Regions from separate parts of the Streptomyces sp. NPDC042638 genome, predicted to be linked through region 3. Evidence: riboswitches for the same ligand, from Rfam matches in the RefSeq annotation. Region 3 holds a riboswitch; each other region holds the start of a gene.

Region 1 (4,203 bases), on a different contig from region 3:
CCCCGGCACACCCCAGCTCCATCGCCAGCGCCACGTCGGACGCCGTACCCGCCCCCGCGTCCAGGATCACCGGCACGCGCGCGTGCTCCACGATCAGCTGGAAGTTGTGCGGATTGCGGATGCCGAGCCCGGAGCCGATCGGCGAACCGAGCGGCATGACCGCGGCGCAGCCGACGTCCTCCAGCTTCCGCGCGAGCACGGGATCGTCGTTGGTGTAGGGCAGCACCGTGAACCCGTCGTCGACCAGCGTCTCCGCCGCCTCCAGTGTCTCCACCGGGTCCGGCAGCAGCGTCCGCTCGTCGGCGATGACCTCCAGCTTGACCAGGTCCGTGCCCAGCGCCTCCCGGGCCAGCCGGGCGGTCAGCACGGCCTCGCCCGCGGTGAAACACCCCGCCGTGTTCGGCAGTACCCGGATACCGAGCCGCTCCAGCACCGACAGCACCGAGCCGTGCACGGAGGGGTCCACCCGGCGCATGGCCACCGTCGTCAGCTCGGTACCGGAGGCGATCAGCGCCCGCTCCAGCACCTCCAGGCTGGGCGCCCCGCCCGTACCCATGATCAGCCGGGACGAGAAGGCCAGTCCGCCGAGGACCAGGGGATCGTCAGCCATGGCTCAGCCTCCCTGCACGGCCGTGAGGACTTCGACGCGGTCGCCCTCGGCGAGGGCGGTCGTCGCCCACTGCGCGCGCGGGACGACGGTCTCGTTGACGGCGGCGGCCACCCCGCGCGGCGCCGCCGTGAGCCTGCGGACCAGCGCGTCCAGCGCGGTGCCGGCGGCGACCTGGAGGGGTTCACCGTTGACGGAGATCGTGACGGAGAGGTTCATGCGGATCGCTCCAGCCGTTCCATGGGCGCGGCGCCGAACCGCCGCGGGGTGAAGGCGCGCGCCTCCTCGGGCAGTCCACCGGTGACCAGCGCATGCGCCAGCACGTCCCCGGTGACCGGGGTGAGCAGCACGCCGTTGCGGTAGTGCCCCGTGGCCAGCAGCAGCCCGGCCAGGCCGGACGGGCCGAGCAGCGGCGCGTTGTCGGGGGAGCCGGGGCGCAGCCCGGCCCGGGTCTCGGTGAGCGGCAGCTCGGTGATGCCGGGCACCAGCTCGTGGGCGTCCCGCAGCAGCTGGTACACGCCCCCCGCCGTGACCGTCGTGTCCCAGCCCAGCTCCTCGCTGGTGGCGCCGACCACGAGTTCGCCGTTCTCCCGGGGCACGAGGTAGACATGGCTGCCGCGCACCACGGCCCGCACGGTCCGGCTCAGGAACGGCGCGTACCGGCGCGGCACGGCCAGCCGCAGCACCTGTCCCTTGACCGGCCGCACCGGCGGCAGCACCTCGGCCGGCACGCCCGCGAGGCGCCCGCTCAGGCTTCCGGCGGCCAGCACCACCTGCTCCGCGCGCAGTGCGGTGCCGTCCCCCGTGGTGATCCCGACGGCCCGGTCCCCCGCCACGTCCAGCCGCTCCGCGCGGACGCGGTGGAAGACCACACCGGCCCGCTCGCACGCGGCCACCAGGGCCGCCGCCAGCCGGCGCGGGTCGATCTGGTGGTCGCCGTCGACCCGCAGTCCGCCGCGCACCCCCGGCGCGAGCATCGGCTCCAGCCGCCGGCACTCCCGTCCGGACAGCCACTCCGACTCCAGGCCCGAGCGCTGCTGGAGCGCGTGCAGTTCGCGCAGGCCGGCGCGGTCGTCGGCGTCCAGGGCGACGGCGAGGGTGCCGCAGCGGCGATAGCCGAGGTCGTGGCCGGTCAGTTCGGTCAGCTCGGCCGTGAACGCCGGATAACGGCGGGCCGACTCCAGGTTCAGGGCGAGCAGGGTCTCCTCGCCGTAGTGCAGCTCGGTGACCGCGGCCAGCATCCCGGCCGCCACCTGCGCGGCCCCGCCCCCGGGCTCGGGGTCCACCACGGAGGTGACGAGCCCGCGCTGCGCCGCGCGCCAGGCCGTGACCAGGCCGATGATTCCGCCCCCGATGACGAGGACGTCGGACGTACGTGACGACATGGGCGTCCAGCCCCTCCCTTCGCCGGCATGACCCGGATCAGGTTCGTACGGTCGGAGGCCGCCAGCCTCCCTCTCAGCCCGGTGCGTCCGGGCTCCCGCGAGTGCTTGTACGGTGGCCACCCTAGCCCGCGGACCTCGTCACTCGTAAGGGAGCCCCGATTCATGGCCCGGTCGCTCGACGGACTGACCTTCGCCCCCGTGTCCGACCAGGCCCCAGGTCAGGTGGGTACCCGCACCCGGTTCGCCTACCACGAGAAGGACGGCGAGGTCTGGGCCGAGTACGCGGGCGGCGACGTCGTACGCGGCCACCTGGTCGGCACCCGGGAGGGCGACCAGGTGGACTTCCGGTACGTGCAGCTCAGGACCGACGGGACGACCGCCTCGGGGCACTGCGTGTCCACGGTCGTGGAGCTGCCGGACGGACGCGTGCGGCTGGCGGAGACCTGGGAGTGGGAGTCCCGGCCGGGCTCCGGCACCAGCGTTGTGGAGCAGGTCACCGAGCCCGCCCCCTGACTGACGCTCAGTCATGTGTCTAAGGTGATCGGGTGAGCGAGCAGACAGCGGAAGAAGGCACGTCACAGGGACGGCGCGTGGTCGTCGTCGGCGCGGGCATGGCCGGGGTGCAGACCGCGGTCGCGCTGCGGGAACAGGGCTTCCGGGGCCCTGTGACCGTCATCGGCGCCGAACCGCACCAGCCGTACGACCGGCCGCCGCTGTCCAAGGCGGTGCTGCTCGGCAAGGCCGAGGGCTCCGCGTTCGACGTGGACTTCGAGTCCCTCGGCGTCGAGCTGCGGCTCGGCTGCGAGGTGTACGGCCTCAGGCCCGCCGCGCGCGAGCTGGACACCGAGACGGGCCCGGTGCCGTACGACGTCCTGGTCCTCGCCACCGGCGCCGAACCGGTCATGCTGCCCGGCACCGAGGGCGTGCCGGGGGTCCATCTGCTGCGCACCCTGGACGACGCCGAGCGGCTGCGGCCCGTGCTCGCCCGGCAGCACGACATCGTGGTGGTGGGCGCCGGCTGGATCGGCGCCGAGTTCGCCACCGCCGCCCGCGAGGCCGGCTGCGCGGTGACCGTGGTGGAGGCCGCCGACCACCCGCTCGCCGGGGCCCTGCCCGCCGAGGTCGCCGCGCCCATGACCGCCTGGTACGCCGACAGCGGTACGGAGCTGCGCACCCACGCGCGCGTGGAGCGCGTCGAGCCCGGCGCGGTGGTGCTCGCCGACGGCACCCGGCTGCCCGCGGGCGCCGTCGTCGTCGGCATCGGGGCCCGGCCCGCCACCGGCTGGCTGGCGGGCTCCGGCATCGCCCTGGGCGCGCACGGCGACGTCCTCGCCGACGCCCGGCTGCGCACCTCCCTGGCGGACGTGTACGCCGTCGGCGACTGCGCGTCCTTCCCCTCGGCCCGCTACGGCGAACGGCTCCTCGTCCACCACTGGGACAACGCCCTGCAGGGCCCGCGCACGGTCGCCGCGAACATCCTCGGCGAGACCCCGGCCGTCTACGACCCGGTGCCGTACTTCTGGTCCGAGCAGTTCGGCCGGTTCGTGCAGTACGCCGGACACCATGCCGCGGCCGACCGCGTGGTCTGGCGCGGTGATCCGGCGGGCCCCTCCTGGACGGTGTGCTGGCTGCGCGAGGAGCGCCTGGTGGCCCTGCTGGCCGTCGGCCGGCCGCGTGATCTGGCCCAGGGCCGCCGGCTGATCGAGGCGGGCCGCCACATGGACTCCGAGGCTCTGTCCGAGCCGGCCCGCCCCCTGAAGGACGCCACCGCCGACTAGCGCGTCCTCCCAGGTGGACCCGCCTGGCTTCCGACTGTCGGTGGGGGATGGCAGGCTTGTCCCCGTGACCGAGATTGACGCAAAAATCGATGCTCTCGTCCCCGCCTGGCTCACGCTCCCCGACATCGCCGAACAGTTCGGCGTCGAGGTGACGCGCGTCCGGCAGCTGGTCAAGGAGGGCCAGCTGATCGCCGTACGCCGAGGTGAGAACCGGGCGCTGCACGTCCCCGCCGCCTTCATCGACGGGGACAAGGTCGTCAAGGGCCTGTCCGGGACCCTGACGCTCCTGCGGGACGACGGCTTCACGGACGAAGAGATGATCGAGTGGCTCTTCACCCCCGACCCGACCCTGCCCGGCACCCCCGCGCAGGCCCTGAGCGAGAATCGCGGCACGGAGGTGAAGCGCCGCGCCCAGGCGCTCGCCGTCTGAGGC
Region 2 (4,203 bases), on a different contig from region 3:
CCGACCGGCTGCTGCCCGCGGCTCGTCGGCTGCAGGACGGGATCGGGCGGCATCTGGGCACGCTCACCTTCTCTATCAGTATCTGAAAACTTACTCCTTGTGATCTGTCGTGTACGTTGAGCAAGATTTGTCCACGGTCAGAGGGATCAATCCCGGCCAGTCGACGTCATATGACGGGGTAGGCGATGCGCGAGTCCGTACAGGCAGAAGTCATGATGAGCTTTCTCGTGTCGGAGGAGCTCTCCTTCCGCATCCCGGTGGAGTTGCGCTACGAGACCCACGATCCCTACGCCGTGCGGCTCACCTTTCACCTTCCCGGTGACGCGCCGGTGACCTGGGCCTTCGGGCGCGAACTGCTGATCGACGGGGTCGGCCGGCCGTGCGGGGAGGGGGACGTGCGTATCGCACCCGCCGATTCCGAAGTGCTGGGCGAGGTGCTGATCAGGCTTCAGGTCGGCGGTGACAAAGCCCTGTTCCGTTCGTCGGCGCCGCCGCTGGTGGCGTTCCTCGACCGCACGGACAAGCTCGTGCCGCTCGGTCAGGAGGGTGCGCTGGCCGACTTCGACGCTCACCTCGACGAGGCTCTGGACCGCATCCTGGCCGAGGAACAGAGCGCCGGCTGAAGCTGTGCGGCAGGGGTGCCAGGCGCTCCACCGTGGACCCGGAAACCTTGCAGGAACGCTTCTTCAGGGGATGGCGCCCGTGCCGTACTCACCGCTTCCGGCGCCGTCCCCGGCCGCCGCGCGCCGGAGCGGGCCGGGCCCCGGCGGGTGCCGTGGCATCCGGGCCGGGGCGGTCGGCCGAGACGACCAGCGCGGCCAGCGCCGTGGTGACCGGGACCGATGCGACCAGGCCGATCGAGCCCACCAGCGTGCGCACGATCTCCTCGGCCACCAGCTCACTGTTGGCGACGGTCCCCACGCTGCTCTGCGCGATCGAGAACAGCAGCAGCAACGGCAGTGCTGCACCGGCATAGGCGAGCACCAGGGTGTTGACCACGGAGGCGATGTGGTCGCGGCCGATGCGGATACCCGCCCGGTACAGCCCCCGCCAGCCCATCGACGGGTTGGCCTCGTGCAGTTCCCAGACGGCCGATGTCTGGGTCACCGTCACGTCGTCCAGGACGCCGAGCGAACCGATGATGACGCCGGCCAGCAGCAGACCGCTCATGTCGATCGACGGATACAGGCCGTGGATCAGGCCCGTGCTGTCGTCCGTGTTGCCGGTCAGCGCGGCCCAGCCGATGAACAGCGAGCCGAGCACTCCGATCAGTGAGAGGGAGACCAGCGTGCCGAGCACCGCCACCGACGTACGGGCCGACAGGCCATGGCACATGTACAGGGCGATCAGCATGATGGCGCTCGCTCCGACCACGGCCACCACCAGCGGATTCGCCCCTTCCAGGATCGCCGGGAGGATGAACAGGGTCAGCACCAGGAAGCTCACGGCCAGCGCGACCAGCGCCATGACACCGCGCAGCCGGCCCACCAGGACGACAGCCACCGCGAAGATTCCCGCGAGCAGCGCCATCGGGAACTGCCGGTTCACGTCGGTCACCGCGTACTGCAGTTCCTTCGGGGCCGAGGGCTCGTAGGCGACCACGACCTTCTCGCCCTGGTGCAGCTGCCGCGTCTGGTCGGGCTGCACGATCTCGGTGAACGTACGGCCCTTGTCCTTCCCTGTGTCGACTTGGACGGTCGCCTTCTTGCAGGTGCCGTCGCCCCGTTGCTGCGCCGACGTGCCCTCGGCGGTGGAGGTGTCGCCGGTGGAGGGGCCGCCGGAGGCGTTCACCGACTTGCAGCTGACCTCGACGACCCGGGTGACCGTGGCCTGCTGGGTCTGCCGGTCGAAGCCGACGCCGGTGCGCTTGTGGGAGGGGGCTTGCCCGGGCCAGAGCACCACGAGGCCGACCAGGACAGCCGCGGTGAAGGGGACCAGGATCGCGGCGATGACCTTGCGCAGGTGCTGGGAGACGGGCGCGGCGGGGCCGTGGCTGTGGCCATGCGAGTGGCCGGGCCCGGGACCGCCGTCACCGCCGCCCTCATGAGCACGGTGGCCGTGCCCGGTGCCCCGTGACGCGCCGTCTCGGTGGTGCGGCTCGGGCGGCTGGTAGGGGTACTGCTCCATCCTGGTCACCGCCCGATCATCCCAAGAACCGGTGGGGCCCACTGTTCAGCGCGCCACACATGACGCTAGCGTGGAGGCACCTTTGCACACGCGGGAGCTCGGAGCACCGGGCTGAGAGGGCGCTGACCTCCGTAGATGCGATGTTTCACGTGGAACGAGCGCTGTTTCACAGGAGACATCGGCAGACGGAAGCCGCTGCGTCGACCGCCGAACCTGTTACCGGGTAATGCCGGCGTAGGGAGTAGGTCTCATGACCAACAAGGACGTACGCACGCCTGCCTCCGTTCAGGACGAGAAGTCCGAGGAGGCCGGGAAGTCCATCGGCTGGCACAAGGCATACGTCGAAGGCTCGCGCCCCGACGTGCGCGTGCCGGTCCGTCAGGTGCACCTCACGAACGGGCAGTCGGTCACGTTGTACGACACCTCGGGCCCGTACACCGATCCGTCCGCGGACACGGACGTCCGCAGGGGCCTGTCGCCGCTGCGGGAGAACTGGATCATCGCCCGCGGCGACACCGAGGAGTACGCGGGCCGTCCGGTCCGCCCCGAGGACGACGGGGTCAAGCACACCTCACCGCGCGGCGGGCTGCGGAACCTGGACGCGGTCTTCCCCGGACGCCCGCGCCAGCCGCGCCGGGGCCGCAGCGGCCAGGCGGTGACGCAGCTCGCGTATGCCCGCCGCGGCGAGATCACCCCGGAGGTGGAGTTCGTGGCTCTCCGGGAGAACGTCTCGCCCGAGGTGGTCCGCGAGGAGATCGCGGCCGGCCGGGCCGTGCTGCCGGCCAACGTCAACCACCCGGAGATCGAGCCGATGATCATCGGCAAGCGGTTCCTGGTGAAGGTCAATGCCAACATCGGAAACTCCGCGGTGACGTCCTCCATCGAGGAAGAGGTCGAGAAGATGACCTGGGCGACCCGCTGGGGCGCCGACACGGTCATGGACCTGTCCACCGGCCGCAACATCCACACCACCCGTGAGTGGGTGCTGCGCAACTCCCCCGTGCCCATCGGCACGGTGCCGCTCTACCAGGCCCTGGAGAAGGTCGACGGCAAGGCCGAGGAACTGACCTGGGCCATCTACAAGGACACCGTCATCGAGCAGGCCGAGCAGGGCGTGGACTACATGACCGTCCACGCGGGCGTCCGGCTGCCGTATGTCCCGCTCACCGCCAACCGCAAGACCGGCATCGTCTCGCGCGGCGGCTCGATCATGGCCGCGTGGTGCCTGGCACACCACAAGGAATCGTTCCTGTACGAGAACTTCGAAGAGCTGTGCGAGATCCTCGCCGCCTACGACGTCACGTACTCGCTGGGCGACGGCCTGCGGCCGGGATCGATCGCCGACGCCAACGACGCGGCGCAGTTCGCGGAGTTGAAGACGCTCGGGGAACTCAACCGGATCGCCAAGCGTTTCCACGTACAGACCATGATCGAGGGCCCGGGGCACGTCCCGATGCACAAGATCAAGGAGAACATCGACCTTCAGCAGGAGATCTGTGATGAAGCTCCGTTCTATACGCTCGGCCCGCTGACCACGGACATCGCGCCGGCGTACGACCACATCACCTCCGGCATCGGCGCCGCGATGATCGCCTGGTGGGGCACGGCGATGCTCTGCTACGTCACTCCCAAGGAGCACCTGGGCCTGCCCAACCGGGACGACGTCAAGACCGGCGTCATCACCTACAAGATCGCCGCTCACGCGGCGGACCTCGCCAAGGGGCACCCCGGTGCGCAGGAGTGGGACGACGCACTGTCCGACGCGCGCTTCGAGTTCCGCTGGGAGGACCAGTTCAACCTCGCCCTGGACCCGGACACCGCCAGGGAGTTCCACGACGAGACCCTGCCGGCCGAGCCCGCCAAGACGGCACACTTCTGCTCGATGTGCGGCCCGAAGTTCTGCAGCATGAAGATCTCGCAGGACATCCGGCGTGAGCACGGTGGCAGCCGGGCCGAGATCGAGGAGGGCATGGCGCAGAAGTCGCAGGAGTTCGCGGCTGCCGGCAACCGGGTGTACCTGCCGATCGCCGACTGAACCGTATGCGGTGAACTCGACGCGCCGCCCGGTCCGATGAC
Region 3 (4,203 bases):
CCGTCTGCACACGCCTGCCGGCACGAAGGTCACGGTGACCCTGGAGACCGACGGCGACGAGGCGCTCCTCTCCGTCCACGACGACGGCCCCGGCGTCCCCCGAGACGTCCAGCCGACCGTCTTCGAACGCTTCACCCGAGCCGAACACCGCCGCCTGCCCGGCGCTTCCGGCGGCGGATCGGGCCTGGGACTGTCGATCGTGGCGGCGGTGGCGCAGGCCCACGCGGGGAGCGTGGGCCTGGAGAGCGGACCGGGCTCCACGACCTTCACGGTCCGCTTGCCCCGGTGGACGCGGCGGCCGACGTGATCACGCGTGCCGGGCAGCGGTGGCGCCGCAGCGACGTCGGTGCGAATTGCGAATGGGGAGGCTCCCGCCGGCTCGATCGGCTGAGAGGCAACTGAGAGGTGTCTGTGCCAGTCTGGCGCGCCCGACACCGATTCCAGGAGCCCTTGGATGACTCTGATCAACGGTCTGCCCGCCCATGTGCTGCTCGTCCACGTGGTCGTCGTGCTGATACCCCTCACCGCGCTGGCCCTGGTGACGGCCGCGCTGTGGCCGGGCGCCGCCCGGCGCCTGGGTGTCCTGCTCCCGGCCGTCGCCCTCGTGTCCCTGGTCAGCGTGCCGCTGACCACGCAGGCAGGCGAATGGCTGGAGCGGCACGTCGACGACGACGCGCTCGTACGGCGGCACACCGAGCTCGGTGACGGGCTGCTGCCGTGGGCGGTGGGCCTGTTCGTGCTGGCGGCGGTGGTCTGGTGGGCGGGGCGGCGCGCTGCGGCGGAGCCCGGGCAGGGCCGCGGCACCCGCTGGGCCGCCCTGCCGGTGCGGATCGCCGTCGGCGTGCTCTCGCTCGCGGTTGCCGTGGGGGCGGTCGTGGACGTCTACCGGATCGGCGACTCCGGAGCCAGGGCCGCCTGGCACGACGCCTACTCGAAGGAGGCGACAGGGGCGGGGCACGGCTCCTGATCACGCGCCGGCCGTCCCGTTCCCCCTGCGGGCCCTGCCTCCAGGGGGTCCGGAAGATCCGGTCGGTCAGGCGGCGGGCGTCGGGAACAGCATGCAGGTGCTGGTGGCGTGTGCGAGGAGGCGGTCCGTCCCGTCGTACAGGCGGGCTTCGGCGAGTGCCGTGCGGCGGCCGCTGCTCAGGACACCGCCGACGGCACGGACCGGTCCGGTGTCCACCGTGACCGGGCGCAGGAACTTCACCGTGAGGTCGAGCGACGTATAGCCCATGCCGGGCGGGAGCGTGGACTGCACCGCGCAGCCGGCCGCCGAGTCGAGCAGGGTCGCGTAGATGCCGCCGTGCACACTGCCGATGGGGTTGTAGTGCTCCTCGCCGGGGATCAGGCGGAACACCGCGCGCCCGTGGGCGACCTCCTCGAGGGTGAAGCCCAGGGTGGCTCCGACGGGCGGTGCGGGCAGCCGGCCCGCGGCGATCTCCTGGAGGAACTCCAGCCCCGACCGCTCGCCGACAGCGGCCGCCGAGATCGCGGGGTCCTCCCAGTCGTACGTTCGCGACCGTCCCATCAGGCTCTGCCTCCACATCCCCGACCATCTGGCTTCGTTCTGCGAAGTTAGCCGTGGCCGAGGCTGACTGTCAATGACAAAGCCAGGCGGCTTCTCTACGATGACGGGATGAAGTGGCTGGAGATGAGCACCGAGAACTGCACGGTCCAGCGCACCCTCGACCTGGTCGGCGAGAAGTGGACCTTGCTGATCGTGCGTGACGCCTTCAACGGGGTGCGCCGCTTCGACGACTTCCGCCGCCACGTGGGACTGTCGGAGGCGGTGCTCGCCGACCGGCTCCGCAAGCTGGTCTCGGCCGGGATCCTGCGGACCGTCCCGTACCGGGAGGAGGGCAGCCGGACCCGCCGGGAGTACCGCCTCACCGGCAAGGGCCGGGACCTGTGGCCGGTCCTCGTGGCGCTGCGGCAGTGGGGCGACGCCCATGCCGCCGGTCCCGACGGGCCGACGCTCGACATCCGGCACAGCGACTGCGGGGCGCCGGTCCAGGTGGTGGTCGAGTGCTCGCGGGAACACGCCGCGCTCACCTTGACCGACGTCACCGTGGAGCCGGGGCCCGGGGCCCGTCCGCTGGCCTGAAGCCGCCCGGCGCGGTGCGTGCACGCACCGCCGGGCAGCGCCGTCGGCCGTCGGACCGCCACGGCCGTGCCGCGTCCGCACTCACACGGCTCTGCGTACGCTCCCCTCCCCCGCCCGGTGCCGGTCACCGGCTCGGGCTATCCTGGCCGCCGTACCTGGACACGGGGTGCCCCCGCACGGGGGCTGAGATCACACCCGTTGAACCTGAACCAGTTAGGACTGGCGGAGGGATGTCACATGTCGTTGCCGTATGCCCATGAAGAGACGGCCGTCGCCGAGGCGCAGCGCGTCTTCGACGGGCGGATGCCGACGGCTCCCGGGGATCTGCGGGTGGAGGCGCGCGGCATCACGCCGGTGCCCGAGGACGCCCGCTACGGCAGCCCCCGGCGGCTGTTCACCGTGTGGTTCGCACCCAACCTGACCATGACCGGCGTGTTCACGGGCACCGTCGGCGCGGCCCTGGGACTGGACTTCGCCACGGCGCTGCTCGCCGTGGTGCTCGGCACCCTGCTCGGTGCGGTGCCCACCGCCTACCTGGGGACCTGGGGCAGCCAGACCGGGGCGGGTCAACTGCCGCTCGCGAAGCTGGCGTTCGGCCGCGGCGTCGTCCTGCCGGGCGCCCTGCAGTGGCTGTCGTCCATCGCCTGGGACGCGCTCATCGGTCTGTTCGGCGGGGACGCGCTGGCCCAGCTGTTCGGCTGGCCCTTCTGGTTGGGCGTCCTGGTGATGCTGGCGGCCCAGGGGGCGCTGGGCGTGCTCGGCTACGAGGCGATCCACCGCCTGCAGACGGTGATGACCTTCGCGCTCGCCGCGTCGCTCGCCGCTCTCGCGATGAAGCTCGTGCACGGCACCCACCCCGCGACGGCCGCGGCCGTGCACGGCGCCGACCGGGCGGGCGCGTTCGTGCTGACCTGCACCATCGCTCTGAGTCTCGCCCTCTCGTGGGCCCCGTACGCCAGCGATTTCAGCCGCTACCTGCCGCGGACGGCGTCCCGTCCGCGCATGTTCTGGTGCACCCTGCTCGGCGTCGGCGTGTCCTTCGTCGCGGTGCAGGCACTCGGCCTGTGGGGCGCCGCGCAGTTCACGGACCAGACCGCCCGCGGGGTGGACCGGCTGCTCGGTGGTGGCGCGCTCGGCGCGTTCGGACTCCTCGCGGTCGCGCTCGCGGCACTGTGCAGCAACGCCATGAACGACTACAGCGGGTCGCTGGCGCTGCAGACCGTGGGCGTGCGCCTGCCGCGGCCGGTGGCTGCCGCGCTCGCCGCCGTCCTCGGTTTCCCGCTCGTCCTGTGGATGCACGCCGCCGACACCACCGCCCGTTTCCAGAACGTGCTGCTGTTCGTCGGCTACTGGATCCCCGCGTTCGTCGCGATCGTGATCGTCGACTGGGTGGTCCGCGCCCGGGCCCGCGACGGCCGCCCCGTCGACCTGGCGGCGGAGACGGCGGCACCGCAGCCGTGGTGGCCGGCCGTCGCCGCGTTCGTCGCCGGTTTCGCCGCGGCGGTACCGTTCATGAGCACCAGCCTGTACGTCGGCCCGGTCGCCCGGGCCCTGCACGGCGCCGACCTCGCCTACCCCGTGGCTTTCCTGGCGGCGCTGCTCGTCTACGCGCCGTTGCGCGTACCGCGCCGGGTCTGACCGCGCCGCACGCGCCGCGGGGAAGCCGACGTGCACCCGGTGGCGCGGTCCTCGGGCGCAGGGGCGGCAGGGACACCAGGAAGCAGGTCGCCGCCGGTGACGAGTGCGCCACCGCAGACGGCTGGACGCGGGGCGGCGCCCTCAGTCGTCCGGGTTGAGCTCCGTGTACACCAGCTCGACCAACTCGTCGGCCTCGGGCGTCCGGGAGTCGTCGGAGACCTCGTAGTACCCGCCCAGAGTGGAGATCACGTTCTTCTGAGAGCTGTCGTACTCATGGAGACGGTCTTTGCGCTCCTGGGCGGTCTCGGGGTGGGGGATCTGCCACCACCACACCTTGTGCCGGATCTCGTCCTTCGACAAAGGCCCGTTCAGGACGATGTCCCTGCCCTGGACCTTGCCCGTGATCCTGCGGGAGCTCGCATCGGTGGCCATGGGCCGTATTGTCCTCTCGCCAAAGGGGA
Region 4 (4,203 bases), on a different contig from region 3:
CGGGGTGCTGGCGCAGGCCGCCGCCACGGGCGAGATCACCGAAGACGAGGCGCTCTCCCTCGCCATCGCCGTCCAGGTCAGCGGCGGCCACGCGGTCCGCAGCAACAGCGCTTCGATGATGTACGCGCTGCTCACCCACCCCGGACACCTGGACCGGCTGCGCCGCGAGCCGGACCTGTTGCCCCGGGCGGTGGAGGAGCTGTTCCGCTACGTCCCGCACCGCAACGGCGTCGGCATCCCCCGGGTGGCCACCGAGGACGTCGAGATCCGCGGCCGGCTGATCCGCGCCGGTGACGTGGTCTACAACGCCTACGTCGCCGCCAACCGCGACCCCGGGACGTTCCCCGACCCCGACGCCCTGGACTTCGACCGCGAGGACGCCCCCCACGTCGCCTTCGGCCACGGCCCGCACCACTGCCTCGCCGCCGTCATGGCCCGCATAGAGGCGGAGGTCATGATCGGCTCCGTCCTGTCCCGCTTCCCCGGCATCCGGCTCGCCGTGCCCCCCGCGGAGGTCGGATTCCAGCTCCAGGGCCTGATCCGCGGACCGAGGAACCTGCCCGTGACGTGGTGACGGCAACCCCGCGTGCCCGCGGCCGTCAACGGACGACGAACGACGTGCGCACCGGCCCGGCAGGCCACCCGATTGGATCTGCGACACTGGTAAGGCCATGCCTAAGCCCGGAGAACTCACTTTCGTCGCCCCGCGCGGAGCCAAGAAGCCGCCGCGGCATCTCGCCGACCTCACGCCCGCCGAGCGCAAGGACGCGGTGGCCGAGATCGGTGAGAAGCCGTTCCGTGCCAAGCAGCTCGCGCAGCACTACTTCGCGCGGTACGCGCACGACCCGGAGCAGTGGACCGACATCCCCGCCGGTTCGCGCGCCAAGCTCCAGGAGGCGCTGCTTCCGGAGCTGATGACCGTCGTCCGGCACCTGTCGACCGACCAGGGGACCACCCGCAAGACGCTGTGGCGGCTGTTCGACGGGACCCTCGTCGAGTCGGTGCTGATGCGGTATCCGGACCGGGTCACCATGTGCATCAGCTCGCAGGCCGGATGCGGGATGAACTGCCCGTTCTGCGCGACCGGGCAGGCGGGGCTGGACCGTAACCTGTCCACCGCGGAGATCGTCCACCAGATCGTGGACGGGATGCGGGCGCTGCGGGACGGGGAGGTGCCGGGCGGACCGGCGCGGCTGTCCAACATCGTCTTCATGGGGATGGGCGAGCCGCTCGCCAACTACAAGCGGGTGGCCGACGCCATCCGGGCGCTCACCGACCCCGCTCCGGACGGCCTGGGGCTGTCCCAGCGCGGGATCACCGTCTCGACCGTCGGGCTGGTGCCGGCCATCCACCGGTTCGCCGACGAGGGCTTCAAGTGCCGGCTCGCGATCTCCCTGCACGCCCCCGACGACGAGCTGCGCGACACCCTCGTCCCCGTGAACACGCGGTGGAAGGTGCGCGAGGTGCTGGACGCCGGGTTCGAGTACGTCGAGAAGAGCGGGCGCCGGCTGTCCATCGAATACGCCCTCATCCGGGACATCAACGACCAGGCCTGGCGCGGCGACCGGCTCGGCCGGCTGCTGCGGGGCAAGCCCGTGCACGTCAACCTCATCCCGCTGAACCCCACGCCGGGGTCGAAGTGGACCGCGTCGCGGCCGGAGGACGAGAAGGCGTTCGTCGAGGCCATCGCCGCGCACGGGGTGCCCGTGACGATCCGGGACACCCGTGGTCAGGAGATCGACGGAGCCTGTGGTCAGCTCGCGGCCACCGAGCGGTAATCTGGCCACGTCCACACATCTTCATATTCCGACAGGGGAGCGCCACAGCGCTGAGAGTGCGGCAACCGGGCCGCAGACCCTCTGAACCTCGCCCAGGTCATTCTGGGTAGGAAGTTCGGTCACCACTCAAGCTGTTGCGCCCTGCCCGGGCCCCCTCGGGAGCCCGGGCAGGGCCGCGTCTCTTCCTGGCCAACCCCAGGAGGACATCCAGTGCACAACAAGACCTTCGTGGCCGTGGCGGCCGGGCTCGGCCTGCTCGCCCTGCCCGCGTTGACCGGGTGCGGGTCGTCCGACGGCAACGGCTCCTTGGACCCCGGGACCGTGACCCTGGTCAGCCACGACTCGTGGGCCGTCTCCAAGAACGTGCTCAGGGACTTCGAGAAGCGGTCCGGATACAAGGTCAGGGTCCTCAAGGACGGCGACGCCGGGCAGGCCGTCAACAAGGCCGTCCTGACCAAGGACAACCCGCAGGGCGACGTCTTCTTCGGCGTCGACAACACCCTGCTGTCCCGGGCCCTCGACAACGGCCTGTTCCAGCCGTACACGGCCAAGGGCCTCGGCACGGTCGGCGCCGCCTACCAGCTCGACAAGGACAGGCACCGGGTCACGCCCGTCGACTACGGCGACATCTGCGTCAACTACGACAAGGCCTACTTCAGCGAGCACAAGCTGACCCCGCCGCGCTCCTTCGCCGACCTGACCGAGCCGCGGTACAAGAACCTCCTCGTCACCGAGAACGCGGCCACCTCCTCGCCGGGCCTCGGCTTCCTGCTCGGCAGCGCCGCACGGTACGGCGACAACGGCTGGCAGGACTACTGGAAGAAGCTGAAGGCCAACGGCGTCAAGGTCGTCGACGGCTGGGAGCAGGCCTACTCCCAGGAGTTCTCCGGATCCTCCGGCGGCAGGAAGGCCGGCGGCGACCGGCCGCTCGTGGTGTCGTACGCCTCCTCCCCGCCCGCCGAGGTCATCTACGCCAAGAAGCGGCCCGCCACCGCGCCGACGGGTGTGGTGAGCGGCACCTGCTTCCGGCAGACCGAGTTCGCCGGGGTGCTCAGCAACGCCCGGAACACCAAGGGAGCCAAGGCGTTCGTCGACTTCCTGGTCTCCCGGGAGTTCCAGGAGGACATGCCGCTGAACATGTACGTCTACCCGGTGGTGCGCGGCGCGAAGGTGCCCGCCGAGTTCACCGAGTACGGGCCGGCCGCCGAGCACCCCGAGACCATGGCGCCCGACAGGATCGCCGCCAACCGCGACCAGTGGGTCAAGTCGTGGACGTCGCTCGTACTGAAGTAGCCGCCCGCGTCAGGGATCTGCGGGGGAGCGCGGCACGGCTCGGGCTGATGGCCCTGCCCGTCGCGTTCTTCGCGCTGTTCTTCGCCTGGCCGGTGGCCGCGATCGTCGCGCGCGGGCTGAAGGCGGACGGCGCCTGGCGGTTCGGGCGGATCGCGGACGTCGTCACGCAGCCGGACATCCGGCACGTGCTGTGGTTCACCACCTGGCAGGCGCTCGCCTCCACCGCCCTCACCCTGCTGCTGGCGCTGCCCGCCGCCTACGTCTTCGCCCGGCTCGACTTCCCCGGCAAGCAGGTGCTGCGGGCGGTGGTGACGGTTCCGTTCGTGCTGCCGACCGTCGTCGTCGGCAGCGCGTTCCTCGCCCTCGTCGGGCACGGCGGGCTGCTGGACGAGCTGTGGGGCGTACGGCTGGACACCACGGTGTGGGCCATCCTGCTGGCCCACGTCTTCTTCAACTACGCGGTCGTCGTCCGCACGGTCGGGGGGCTGTGGGCCCAGCTCGACCCCCGGCAGGAGGAGGCCGCGCGGATGCTGGGCGCCTCCCCGCTGTCGGCCTGGCGCAAGGTCACGCTGCCGGCCCTCGCGCCCGCGGTGGCCGCCGCCGCGCTGATGGTGTTCCTGTTCACCTTCACCTCCTTCGGTGTCGTGCAGGTGCTCGGCGGCCCCGCCTTCTCCACCCTCGAAGTGGAGATCTACCGGCAGACCTCCGAAATGCTCGACCTGTCCACGGCCGCCGTCCTCACCCTCGTCCAGTTCGCCGCCGTCGGCGCGATCCTCGCCGTGCACGCCTGGACGGTACGGCGCCGGGAGACCGCCCTGCGGCTGGTCGACGCCGCGGTGACCGCGCGCCGGCCCCGCGGGGCCGGTCAGCGGGCGCTGCTCGCCGGGGTCCTCGTCACCATCGCCCTGCTGCTGGTCCTGCCGCTCGGCGTCCTCGTCCGGCGCTCGCTGGACGCGGACGGCTTCGGCTACTACCGGGCGCTGACCGACGCGGACGGCGGTACGTTCCTCGTGGCGCCCGTGCACGCCGTGTGGACCTCGCTGGAGTACGCCGTCGCCGCCACGGCCATCGCCGTGGTGATCGGAGGTCTCGCCGCCGCCGCGCTGGCCCGCCGGGACGCGGGACGGCTGGT

The links. A riboswitch is a leader RNA that binds a small molecule or an ion and turns the genes downstream of it on or off. The one in region 3 is predicted to bind thiamine pyrophosphate.
Region 1: it holds a riboswitch for thiamine pyrophosphate, as region 3 does, so the genes downstream of both, thiO (glycine oxidase ThiO) here and AB0B40_RS12125 (cytosine permease) in region 3, are expected to answer to the same signal.
Region 2: it holds a riboswitch for thiamine pyrophosphate, as region 3 does, so the genes downstream of both, thiC (phosphomethylpyrimidine synthase ThiC) here and AB0B40_RS12125 (cytosine permease) in region 3, are expected to answer to the same signal.
Region 4: it holds a riboswitch for thiamine pyrophosphate, as region 3 does, so the genes downstream of both, AB0B40_RS14450 (thiamine ABC transporter substrate-binding protein) here and AB0B40_RS12125 (cytosine permease) in region 3, are expected to answer to the same signal.

The regions. Positions count from the first base shown of each region.
Region 1 covers NZ_JBEZBT010000034.1:11,509-15,711, reverse strand. Annotated here, with positions in the region: gene AB0B40_RS24820 (thiazole synthase) at 1-610, opposite strand, end outside; gene thiS (sulfur carrier protein ThiS) at 614-826, opposite strand; gene thiO (glycine oxidase ThiO) at 823-1,992, opposite strand; TPP riboswitch at 1,990-2,101, opposite strand; gene AB0B40_RS24805 (hypothetical protein) at 2,155-2,505, shown strand; gene AB0B40_RS24800 (FAD-dependent oxidoreductase) at 2,538-3,770, shown strand; gene AB0B40_RS24795 (Rv2175c family DNA-binding protein) at 3,835-4,200, shown strand.
Region 2 covers NZ_JBEZBT010000056.1:2,141-6,343, forward strand. Annotated here, with positions in the region: gene AB0B40_RS31635 (IclR family transcriptional regulator C-terminal domain-containing protein) at 1-86, shown strand, start outside; gene AB0B40_RS31640 (SsgA family sporulation/cell division regulator) at 186-623, shown strand; gene AB0B40_RS31645 (YibE/F family protein) at 712-2,136, opposite strand; TPP riboswitch at 2,208-2,385, shown strand; gene thiC (phosphomethylpyrimidine synthase ThiC) at 2,378-4,162, shown strand.
Region 3 covers NZ_JBEZBT010000011.1:45,340-49,542, forward strand. Annotated here, with positions in the region: gene AB0B40_RS12105 (HAMP domain-containing sensor histidine kinase) at 1-307, shown strand, start outside; gene AB0B40_RS12110 (DUF2231 domain-containing protein) at 455-967, shown strand; gene AB0B40_RS12115 (PaaI family thioesterase) at 1,034-1,528, opposite strand; gene AB0B40_RS12120 (helix-turn-helix domain-containing protein) at 1,637-2,104, shown strand; TPP riboswitch at 2,257-2,352, shown strand; gene AB0B40_RS12125 (cytosine permease) at 2,342-3,742, shown strand; gene AB0B40_RS12130 (hypothetical protein) at 3,884-4,174, opposite strand.
Region 4 covers NZ_JBEZBT010000014.1:62,619-66,821, reverse strand. Annotated here, with positions in the region: gene AB0B40_RS14460 (cytochrome P450) at 1-574, shown strand, start outside; gene rlmN (23S rRNA (adenine(2503)-C(2))-methyltransferase RlmN) at 672-1,778, shown strand; TPP riboswitch at 1,802-1,909, shown strand; gene AB0B40_RS14450 (thiamine ABC transporter substrate-binding protein) at 1,989-3,071, shown strand; gene AB0B40_RS14445 (iron ABC transporter permease) at 3,119-4,203, shown strand, end outside.